Methylobacterium mesophilicum SR1.6/6: one gene and its partner. The protein of the gene in region 1 interacts with the protein of each later gene in a pairwise test. Links are inferred from orthologs where the notes say so. Each region holds a gene or a part of one and is shown in the gene's direction. Other genes may lie near its edges.

Region 1 (5,484 bases):
CCCGCGGCGTCTTCATCCTGGCGATCCTGGTGCTGTTCATCGGCGGCTCGCTGACGCTGTTCGCGTGGCGGGCGCCGCTCCTGCGCCAGGGCGGCCTCTTCGCGCCGATCTCCCGCGAGGGGTCGCTCGTCCTCAACAACCTGTTCCTGGTCGCGGGCTGCGCCACCGTGCTGGTGGGTACCCTCTACCCGCTGGTGCTGGAGATGCTGACCGGCGAGAAGATCACGGTCGGGCCGCCGTTCTTCAATTCCACCTTCGTGCCGCTCGCGATCCCGCTGCTGCTGATCGTGCCCTTCGGGCAGGCGCTCGCCTGGAAGCGCGGCGACGTCCTCGCCGCGGCACAGCGCCTGTTCGCCGCGCTTTCGGTCGCGTTGGTGGTCGGCTTCGCGGTGCTGGCGCTCACCTGGGGCGGCCCGGTCATGGCACCAGTCGGGATCGGCTTGGGCGCCTACCTGCTGATTGGCTCCGCGCTGGAGATCGTCTCCCGCGCCCGCGGCTACGGTGCGAGCCGGGCGCGCTCGATCGGCCAGATCGGTCGACGGGCCGTCGGCCTGCCGCGCTCGGCCTGGGGGACCGCGCTCGCCCATGCCGGCGTCGGCGTGGTGGTGCTGGGCATCGCTGCCCAGGGCTGGGCGACCGAGGGGCTGGCGACGCTGAAGCCCGGCCAGACCCTCGCGACCGGCCCCTACGTGGCGACCCTCGATCGGGTCGGGCCGCGCCAGGGTCCCAACTACGAGGAGGCCGCCGCCTCCCTGACGATCCGGACCCGCTCCGGCGACGAGGTCGGGCACGTGGAGACGGGCAAGCGCTTCTATCCGAGCCGCAAGATGGCGGTGACGGAATCGGGCCTGCTGACGGTGGGCGCGAGCCAGGTCTATGCCAGCCTCGGCGAGATGAGCCAGGACGGCGGCGTCGGCCTGCGCCTGTACTACAAGCCGCTGGTGCTGCTGATCTGGCTCGGGGCCGTGGTGATGGCACTCGGCGGCGGCCTGTCGCTCACCGATCGCCGGATGCGCGTCGGCGTCCCCGCCAAGGCGAAGGCGCGGCCGTTGCCGGCCGCGGTGCCGGCCGAGTGATGGCGGCCCGCGCACGCCGCACGGTGATCGCCGCGATCGCCCTGATCGCGTCGATCCCGGCCCACGCCGTCCAGCCCGACGAGGTGCTGAAGGATCCCGTTCTGGAACACCGAGCCCGGGAGATCTCCGCTGAGTTGCGCTGCCTCGTCTGCCAGAATCAGTCGATCGACGATTCCGACGCGCCGCTGGCCAAGGATCTGCGCCTGATCGTCCGTGAGCGCCTGGAGAAGGGCGACAGCGACACGGCGGTGCGCGATTACGTCGTCGCCCGCTACGGTGAGTTCGTGCTCCTGCGGCCGGTCTTCGCGCTGCACACCCTTCTGCTGTGGCTGACGCCCGTGCTCGCGGTGCTGCTCGGCGCATTCGGGATCTGGCGCCTCGCGCGGCGCCGGCCGGCCGCTCCCGCCCGGACCCTCTCGGCTGCCGAGGAGGCCGAGGTCGCCGCGCTCCTGCGACGGGAGTAGAATCGCTCGCGGCCGTGATTCGCCTCCCGCACTCGGCACGAGTCTTGGATGCGACATCGAAGCCGTAGGATCGGCGATGCGCCTGGGGGCAGGACGATGACGGCCGCAACGCTCACCATCTCGAGCCGCAACTACTCCTCGTGGTCCCTGCGGGGCTGGCTGATCTGCCGGATGGCGGGGCTCGACTTCGAGACCGAGGTTCTGTCCGGAGCCGATCTCAACAGCCGGGCGGAACTGCTGCACCTGTCGCCGTCCTTCCTGGTGCCGCGCCTGCGCCATGGCACTGTCGTGGTTTGGGACTGCCTCGCCATCGCCGAGTACCTGGCCGAGACATTCCCGGAGGCCGGCTTCCTGCCCGGGAACGTGGCGGAGCGGGCCCATTGTCGCTCGATCTCCGGCGAGATGCATTCCGGTTTCGTCAATCTGCGCTCGGCCCTGCCGATGAATCTGCGGGCGTTCCACCCTGACTTTCGGGTGTTCAACGGCGCGAAAGCCGATATCGAGCGCATCGTCACGATCTTCGACGATTGCCTCGACCGCTACGACGGGCCGTACCTGTTCGGCGCGCGGCCGTGCCTGGCGGATGCCATGTTCGCGCCGGTCTGCACCCGCTTCCGCACCTATGACGTTTCCCTGCCGCCCCGTGCCGCCGCCTACCGCGACACGATCCTGCACTGGCCGCTGATGGTCGAGTGGGCCGAGGCCGCCGCCGACGAGCCGGACGAGATCGAAGAGCTGGAGATGGAGTTCTGAAACGGGGGTGCCGTCATGGCGCGCGGAGCGAAGCAATCCAGGGAATCGCGAAATCGGCAAGCGTGGCGCTACTGGGTTGCTTCGCTCCGCGCGCAAAGACGGTTGGCCATGGCGGAGACCGGTCAGTCATCTGCAGGTAGGATGCAATTTATTGCAGGGCACCCATTTTTGTTGCGGTGCACGCAAAAAGATCCTGGGCCCTGTTGAGACCGAGAAAATCTTTTTCCTCAGCCACTTAAACCTTTGGTATCGAACCGGCGAATCCGCGAGTTACAGCTCGACAAACGTCCTTTGTCGCGCAACCGGACAGCTCGATTGAAGCCAACCGGCAATTCTGTTCCTCTTCGCCTTAGAACAGGAACAGACTGGGCTGGAAACCATGGCGCGTCACGAGCCCTGGAGCGCAGAGCGCGCATCCGGGATCATCGCCGAACACACCCATCTCGAAGGGGCCACGCTGCCGATCCTGCACGCGCTGCAGGAGACGTTCGGCTACGTGGATTCCGGCGCCGTTCCGCTGATCGCGGACGCCCTGAACCTGTCCCGCGCCGAGGTGCACGGCTGCATCACCTTCTACCACGACTTCCGAGCCCACCCCGCCGGCCGTCACGAGGTGAAGCTGTGCCGGGCCGAAGCCTGTCAGGCCATGGGTTCGGACAAGCTGCACCGCGAGATCCTCGGCCGCCTGGGCTGCGGCTGGCACGAGACGACGGCTGACGGCAGCGCCACGGTCGAGCCGGTCTACTGCCTCGGCCTCTGCGCCAACGGCCCCGCCGCGCTGGTGGACGGTGAGCCGGTCGCGCATCTGACCGCCGACGCCCTTGAGGCCGCCCTGACGGAGGTGCGCCAGTGAGCGTCACGCTTTACATCCCGCGCGACGCCGTCGCGCTCGGCCTCGGCGCCAACAAGGTCGCCCGTGCCCTCTTCGCCGGCGCCGAGCGCCGCGGCCTGGACGTCACCATCGTCCGCACCGGCTCCCGCGGCCTGTTCTGGCTGGAGCCGATGGTCGAGGTCGGCACGCCCGAGGGGCGGGTCGCCTACGGGCCGGTGACGGTCAAGGACGTCGATGCCCTTTTGGATGCCGGCCTGACCACGGGCGGCGACCACGCCCTGCGCCTCGGCGATCCGGAGACGATCCCCTACCTCGCGCGGCAGCAGCGCCTGACCTTCCACCGCTGCGGCGTGATCGATCCGGTCTCCGTCGAGGATTACCGGGCCCATGGCGGCTATCGCGGCCTGGAGGCCGCCCTGAAGCTCGATGCCGAGGGCATCGTCGCGGCGGTGCGCGATTCCGGCCTGCGCGGCCGGGGCGGTGCCGGCTTCCCGGCCGGCATCAAGTGGAACACCGTGATGCTCGCCAAGGCGGACCAGAAATACGTGGTCTGCAACGCCGACGAGGGCGATTCCGGCACCTTCGCCGACCGGATGATGATGGAGGGCGACCCCTTCAACCTCATCGAGGGCATGACCATCGCGGCCGTCGCGACCGGTGCCACCCACGGCTACATCTACCTGCGCTCCGAGTACCCGCAGGCCTTCGCCACCCTCAAGGAGGCGATCGCCAACGGCATCCAGGCCGGCGTGCTCGGCGACAACATCCTCGGTTCGGGCAAGACCTTCCACTTGGAAGTGCGCCTCGGCGCCGGCGCCTACATCTGCGGCGAGGAGACATCGCTGCTGGAGAGCCTGGAGGGCAAGCGCGGCATCGTGCGGGCGAAGCCGCCGATCCCGGCGCTCAAGGGCTTCCTCGGCAAGCCGACGCTGGTCAACAACGTCATGACCTTCACGGCCGTGCCGTGGATCCTGGAGAACGGCGCCAGGGCCTACGCCGATTACGGCATGGGCCGGTCGCTCGGCACCCTGCCGATCCAGCTCGCCGGCAACGTCAGGCACGGCGGCCTGATCGAGATGGCCTTCGGCATCACCCTCCGTCAGGTCATCGAGGATTTCGGCGGCGGCACCCGCTCAGGGAGGCCGGTCCGGGCCGTGCAGGTCGGCGGGCCGCTCGGGGCCTACTTCCCCGACCATCTCCTCGACACGCCCCTCGATTACGAGGCGATGGCGGCCAAGAAGGGCCTCGTCGGCCACGGCGGCATCGTGGTGTTCGACGACACCGTCGACATGGCCTCTCAGGCCCGCTTCGCCTTCGAGTTCTGCGCCACCGAGTCGTGCGGCAAGTGCACGCCCTGCCGCATCGGCGCGACCCGCGGCGTCGAGACCATGGACAAGGTGATCGCCGGCATCCGGCCGGAGGCGAACCTGAAGCTGGTCGAGGACCTCTGCGAGGTCATGACCGACGGTTCGCTCTGCGCCATGGGCGGTCTGACGCCCATGCCGGTGATGAGCGCGATCACCCATTTCCCCGAGGATTTCAGGCGCGCCGGCGATCTGCCGGCCGCGGCCGAGTGAGGAGACGTCGATGGGCCTGATCAAGGAGATCGACTACGGCACGCCGATCCGCGTCAGCGAGCAGACGGTGACGCTGACGATCGACGGCATGTCGGTGACGGTGCCGGCCGGTACCTCGGTGATGGCGGCGGCGATGCATGCCGGCACGCAGATCCCGAAGCTCTGCGCCACCGACTCGCTGGAGCCGTTCGGCTCCTGCCGCCTGTGCCTCGTGGAGATCGAGGGGCGGCGCGGCACCCCGGCCTCCTGCACGACCCCGGCCGAGAACGGCATGGTGGTGCACACGCAGAACGAGAAGCTCGCCAAGCTCCGCAAGGGCGTGATGGAGCTCTACATCTCCGACCACCCCCTCGACTGCCTGACCTGCGCGGCGAACGGCGACTGCGAGCTGCAGACCCAGGCGGGCGTCGTCGGCCTGCGCGACGTGCGCTACGGCTACGAGGGCGACAACCACGTCCGGCCGAGCTCCGAGAAGTACCTGCCGAAGGACGAGTCGAACCCGTACTTCACCTACGACCCGTCGAAGTGCATCGTCTGCAACCGCTGCGTCCGCGCCTGCGAGGAGGTGCAGGGCACCTTCGCGCTGACCATCGCGGGCCGCGGCTTCGACAGCCGCGTGGCGGCCGGCCCGACCAACTTCTTCGAGTCCGAGTGCGTCTCCTGCGGCGCCTGCGTCCAGGCGTGTCCGACGGCCACGTTGCAGGAGAAATCGATCCACGCGTACGGCCAGCCCGAGCACGCGGAGGTGACGACCTGCGCGTATTGCGGCGTCGGCTGCTCGT
Region 2 (4,209 bases), 1.3 Mb from region 1 along the record:
TGGCGGGTCATGCAGCGCATGACCGAGGGCCGCGCGCAGAAGCGCGAGATCGACATGCTGTTCGAGGTGACCAAGCAGATCGAGGGTCACACGATCTGCGCGCTGGGCGACGCCGCGGCCTGGCCGATCCAGGGCCTGATCCGGCACTTCCGCCCGGAGATCGAGAAGCGCATCGACCGCTACACGGCCAACCCGCACAGCGAGCCTGTGCCGATGGCCGCGGAGTAGGAGCACGATGCCGGTGTCCAACCCACAGCCTCATCCTGAGGTGCCCGCGACAGCGGGCCTCGAAGGAGGCCTCCGGGCAGCGCGAGGCGGGCTGGACATCTCCTTCGAGGCTCGACCGCGCCGCGCACCTCGGGATGAGGGCGTGGGTGGAAGCCGGCCTCGCGCGTTTGGGCCAGTTTACGAGACGATCCGATGACAAAAATCCTCGTCGACGGCACCGAGGTCGACGTCCCCGCCGATTACACGCTGCTCCAAGCCTGCGAGGCCGCGGGGGCCGAGATCCCGCGCTTCTGCTTCCACGAGCGCCTGTCGATCGCCGGCAATTGCCGCATGTGCCTCGTCGAGCTGAAGGGCGCGCCGAAGCCGGTGGCCTCCTGCGCCTACGCGGTGAAGGATTGCCGCCCCGGCCCGAACGGCGAGCCGCCGGAGGTGCTGACGCGCTCGCAGGGCACCAAGAAGGCCCGCGAGGGGGTGATGGAGTTCCTCCTCATCAACCACCCCCTGGACTGCCCGATCTGCGACCAGGGCGGCCATTGCGACTTGCAGGACCAGGCCATGGCCTACGGGGTCGATTCGACCCGCTACACCGAGAACAAGCGCGCGGTCGAGGAGAAGCATATCGGCCCGCTGGTGCGGACTGCGATGAACCGCTGCATCCACTGCACCCGCTGCGTGCGCTTCCTCGCCGAGGTGGCGGGCGTGCCCGACCTCGGCGCCATCGGCCGCGGCGAGGACATGGAGATCACCAGCTACCTCGAGCAGTCGATGGCCTCGGAGCTCCAGGGCAACGTCGCCGACCTCTGCCCGGTGGGCGCCCTCGTGCACCGGCCGCAGAGCTACAACATCCGCCCCTGGGAGCTGAACAAGACTGAGTCGGTCGACGTGATGGACGCGGTCGGCTCGTCGATCCGCATCGACACCCGCGGCCGCGAGGTCATGCAGATCGAGCCGCGGATCAGCGAGGAGATCAACGAGGAGTGGATCTCCGACAAGACCCGCTACCACATCGACGGGCTGCGGATGCAGCGCCTCGACCGGCCGTACCTGCGCGAGAACGGCCGGCTGCGGCCCGCCTCCTGGGGTGAGGCGTTCCAGGCCATCGCCGCCAAGGTCAAGGGCGCGGATCCGAAGCGGATCGGCGCGATCGTCGGCGACCTCGCGGGCGTCGAGGAGATCTTCGCGCTGCGCGAGCTGATCAGGAGCCTCGGCTCGCCGAACCTCGATGGCCGCCAGACCGATGCCGGCCTCGACCCGGCGCTCGGCCGCGCGTCCTACATCTTCAACCCGACCATCCCGGGGATCGAGGCGGCGGACGCGATCCTGATCGTCGGCGCCAACCCGCGGACCGAGGCCTCGCTGCTGAACGTGCGCATCCGCAAGCGCTGGCGCATGGCGCCGCTGGCGGTGGGCGTGATCGGCGAGCCGGTCGACCTGACCTACCCGAGCCACTACATCGGCGCCGGGCCCGACTCGCTCGCGGCGCTCGCCCGCGGCGAGCACAGCTTCCTCGAGATCCTCAAGGAGGCGAAGGCGCCGCTCGTCATCGTCGGCGCCAACGCCGAGCCCGGCATCCTGGCCGCGGCGGCCACGCTCGCCAAGGAGATCGGCGCGGTCTCGGCCGAGGGGAACGGCTTCGGCGTGTTGCACACGGCCGCGGCCCGGGTCGGCGCCCTCGATCTCGGCTTCGTGCCGGGGGAGGGCGGCCTGACCTTCGCCCAGATGCTGGAGCCGGGCGCGCTCGACGTCCTGTTCAACCTCGGCGCCGATGAGCGCGACGTCGCCCCGGGCGCCTTCGTGGTCTACCAGGGCAGCCACGGCGACCGCGGCGCCTCCCGCGCCGACGTGATCCTGCCGGGCGCCGCCTACAGCGAGAAGTCGGCGACCTGGGTGAACACGGAAGGGCGCGTCCAGATGGGCAACCGCGCCGCCTTCCCGCCGGGCGACGCCCGCGAGGACTGGGCGATCCTGCGCGCGCTCTCGGACGTGCTGGGCAAGCGCCTGCCCTTCGATTCGCTCACCGCGCTCCGCCGGGCGCTCTACGCCGCCCACCCGCATCTCGCGGCGGTCGGGGCCGTGGAGCCCGGGAACGTCGCGGAGGCGGTGGAGAAGCTCGCCACCCTCGGCGACGCCACGGGCGGCCCCGCCTTCGCGTCGCCGGTGACCGATTTCTACCTCACCAACCCGATCGCCCGCGCCTCGCGGACCCTCGCCGAGTGCTCGCGCATCGCCCGGGAGCGCGCCGCCGAGGCGCGGCCCCTGGCGGCGGCCGAGTAGGAGCCAAGACCGATGACGCCGCTCGAAATGCTCGGGACCGTGCTCCTGATCGCGCTGAAGAGCTTCGTGCTCCTCGCCGCGCTCCTCGTGTTCATCGCCTACGCGCTGCTCGCCGACCGGAAGATCTGGGCGGCGGTGCAGCTCCGCCGCGGCCCCAACGTGGTCGGGCCGTTCGGGCTGTTCCAGTCCTTCGCCGACCTGCTGAAGTTCGTGCTGAAGGAGCCGGTGATCCCGGCGGGTGCCAACAAGGCGATCTACCTGCTGGCGCCGCTGGTCTTCGCGATGCTGGCCCTGTCGAGCTGGGCGGTGATCCCGCTGGCCGACGGCTGGGCGATCGCCGACCTCAACGTCGGCATCACCTACATCTTCGCGATCTCGTCGCTCGGCGTGTACGGCGTCATCATGGGCGGCTGGGCCTCGAACTCGAAATACGCGTTCCTCGGCGCCCTCCGCTCGGCGGCGCAGATGATCTCCTACGAGGTCTCGCTCGGCTTCGTGATCATCTGCGTGCTGCTCTGCGCCGGCTCGCTCAACCTCTCGCGCATCGTGATGGCGCAGGACACCAGCCTCGGGATCTTCGGCTGGTACTGGCTGTGGCTGTTCCCGATGTTCGTGGTGTTCTTCGTCTCGGCGCTGGCGGAGACCAACCGCCCGCCCTTCGACCTGCCGGAGGCCGAATCGGAGCTCGTGGCCGGCTACATGGTCGAGTACTCCTCGACGCCGTACCTGCTGTTCATGCTCGGCGAGTACGTCGCCATCATGAGCATGTGCGCGCTCGGCACGGTCCTGTTCATGGGCGGCTGGCTCTCGCCGATCCCGTTCGCGCCGTTCACCTGGGTGCCCGGCGTGATCTGGTTCGTTCTCAAGGCGAGCTTCCTGTTCTTCCTGTTCGCGATGGTGAAGTCCATCGTGCCCCGCTACCGCTACGATCAGCTCATGCGCCTCGGCTGGAAGGTCTTCCTGCCGATCTCCCTGATCTCGGTCGTCGTCGTCGCCTTCGTGCTCAAGCTGACCGGCCTCGCGCCGGGCGCCTGAGCCCACCCTTCGCATCGGAGATCCGGGCATGAAGCTCGATCAGGTCGCCAAGAGCCTTCTCCTGAAGGAATTCGTGTCCGGGATGATCCTCGGCATGCGCTACTTCTTCAAGCCGAAGGCCACGATCAACTACCCCTTCGAGATGGGCCATCGCGGTCCGCGCTTCCGGGGCGAGCACGCGCTGCGCCGCTATCCCAACGGCGAGGAGCGCTGCATCGCCTGCAAGCTCTGCGAGGCGATCTGCCCGGCCCAGGCGATCACCATCGAGGCGGGTCCCCGCCGCAACGACGGCACCCGCCGCACCACGCGCTACGACATCGACATGGTGAAGTGCATCTACTGCGGCATGTGCCAGGAGGCCTGCCCGGTGGACGCCATCGTGGAAGGTCCGAACTTCGAGTTCTCGGTCGAGACCCGGGAGGAGCTGCTCTACGACAAGCAGAAGCTCCTGCTGAACGGCGACCGCTGGGAGCGCGAGATCGCACGCAACATCGCGATGGACGCGCCCTACCGCTAACGCGTCATCCCGAAGGGTGGGATCCCGGCTTTCGGGAGAAGATGACGCAAATTCAAGGCTCTAGAGCGTCGGGCCGGTTCCGGTTTCCGGCGCGATGCTCTAGAGCCATGCCGGGGGCGCTGTTGTGCCCCCGCCGACCGGGTTCTATAGACGGC

The links. The genes of interacting proteins can lie anywhere in the genome.
Region 2: the proteins of MMSR116_RS29910 (region 1) and nuoG interact in binary tests that used the Escherichia coli proteins (3 or more experiments, as listed by UniProt). The link is inferred for Methylobacterium mesophilicum SR1.6/6 from one-to-one orthologs.

The regions. Positions count from the first base shown.
Region 1 is NZ_CP043538.1:6,261,465-6,266,948, forward strand. What follows is about bases 1,423-4,409. They hold MMSR116_RS29910 (formate dehydrogenase subunit gamma), read left to right. Parts: upstream 1,423-2,672; coding sequence 2,673-3,146; downstream 3,147-4,409. Other genes in these bases: MMSR116_RS29900 (cytochrome c-type biogenesis protein), read left to right, coding at 1,423-1,540; MMSR116_RS29905 (glutathione S-transferase family protein), read left to right, coding at 1,637-2,293; MMSR116_RS29915 (formate dehydrogenase beta subunit), read left to right, coding at 3,143-4,409. Also shown: MMSR116_RS29895 (heme lyase CcmF/NrfE family subunit), read left to right, coding at 1-1,076; more of MMSR116_RS29900, read left to right, coding at 1,076-1,422; more of MMSR116_RS29915, read left to right, coding at 4,410-4,702; fdhF (formate dehydrogenase subunit alpha), read left to right, coding at 4,713-5,484. UniProt on the Escherichia coli protein: NDH-1 shuttles electrons from NADH, via FMN and iron-sulfur (Fe-S) centers, to quinones in the respiratory chain. The immediate electron acceptor for the enzyme in this species is believed to be ubiquinone.
Region 2 is NZ_CP043538.1:4,997,651-5,001,859, forward strand. What follows is about bases 1-2,961. They hold nuoG (NADH-quinone oxidoreductase subunit NuoG), read left to right. Parts: upstream 1-420; coding sequence 421-2,502; downstream 2,503-2,961. Other genes in these bases: nuoF (NADH-quinone oxidoreductase subunit NuoF), read left to right, coding at 1-228; nuoH (NADH-quinone oxidoreductase subunit NuoH), read left to right, coding at 2,515-2,961. Outside these bases: more of nuoH, read left to right, coding at 2,962-3,537; NADH-quinone oxidoreductase subunit NuoI, read left to right, coding at 3,566-4,054. UniProt on the Escherichia coli protein: NDH-1 shuttles electrons from NADH, via FMN and iron-sulfur (Fe-S) centers, to quinones in the respiratory chain. The immediate electron acceptor for the enzyme in this species is believed to be ubiquinone.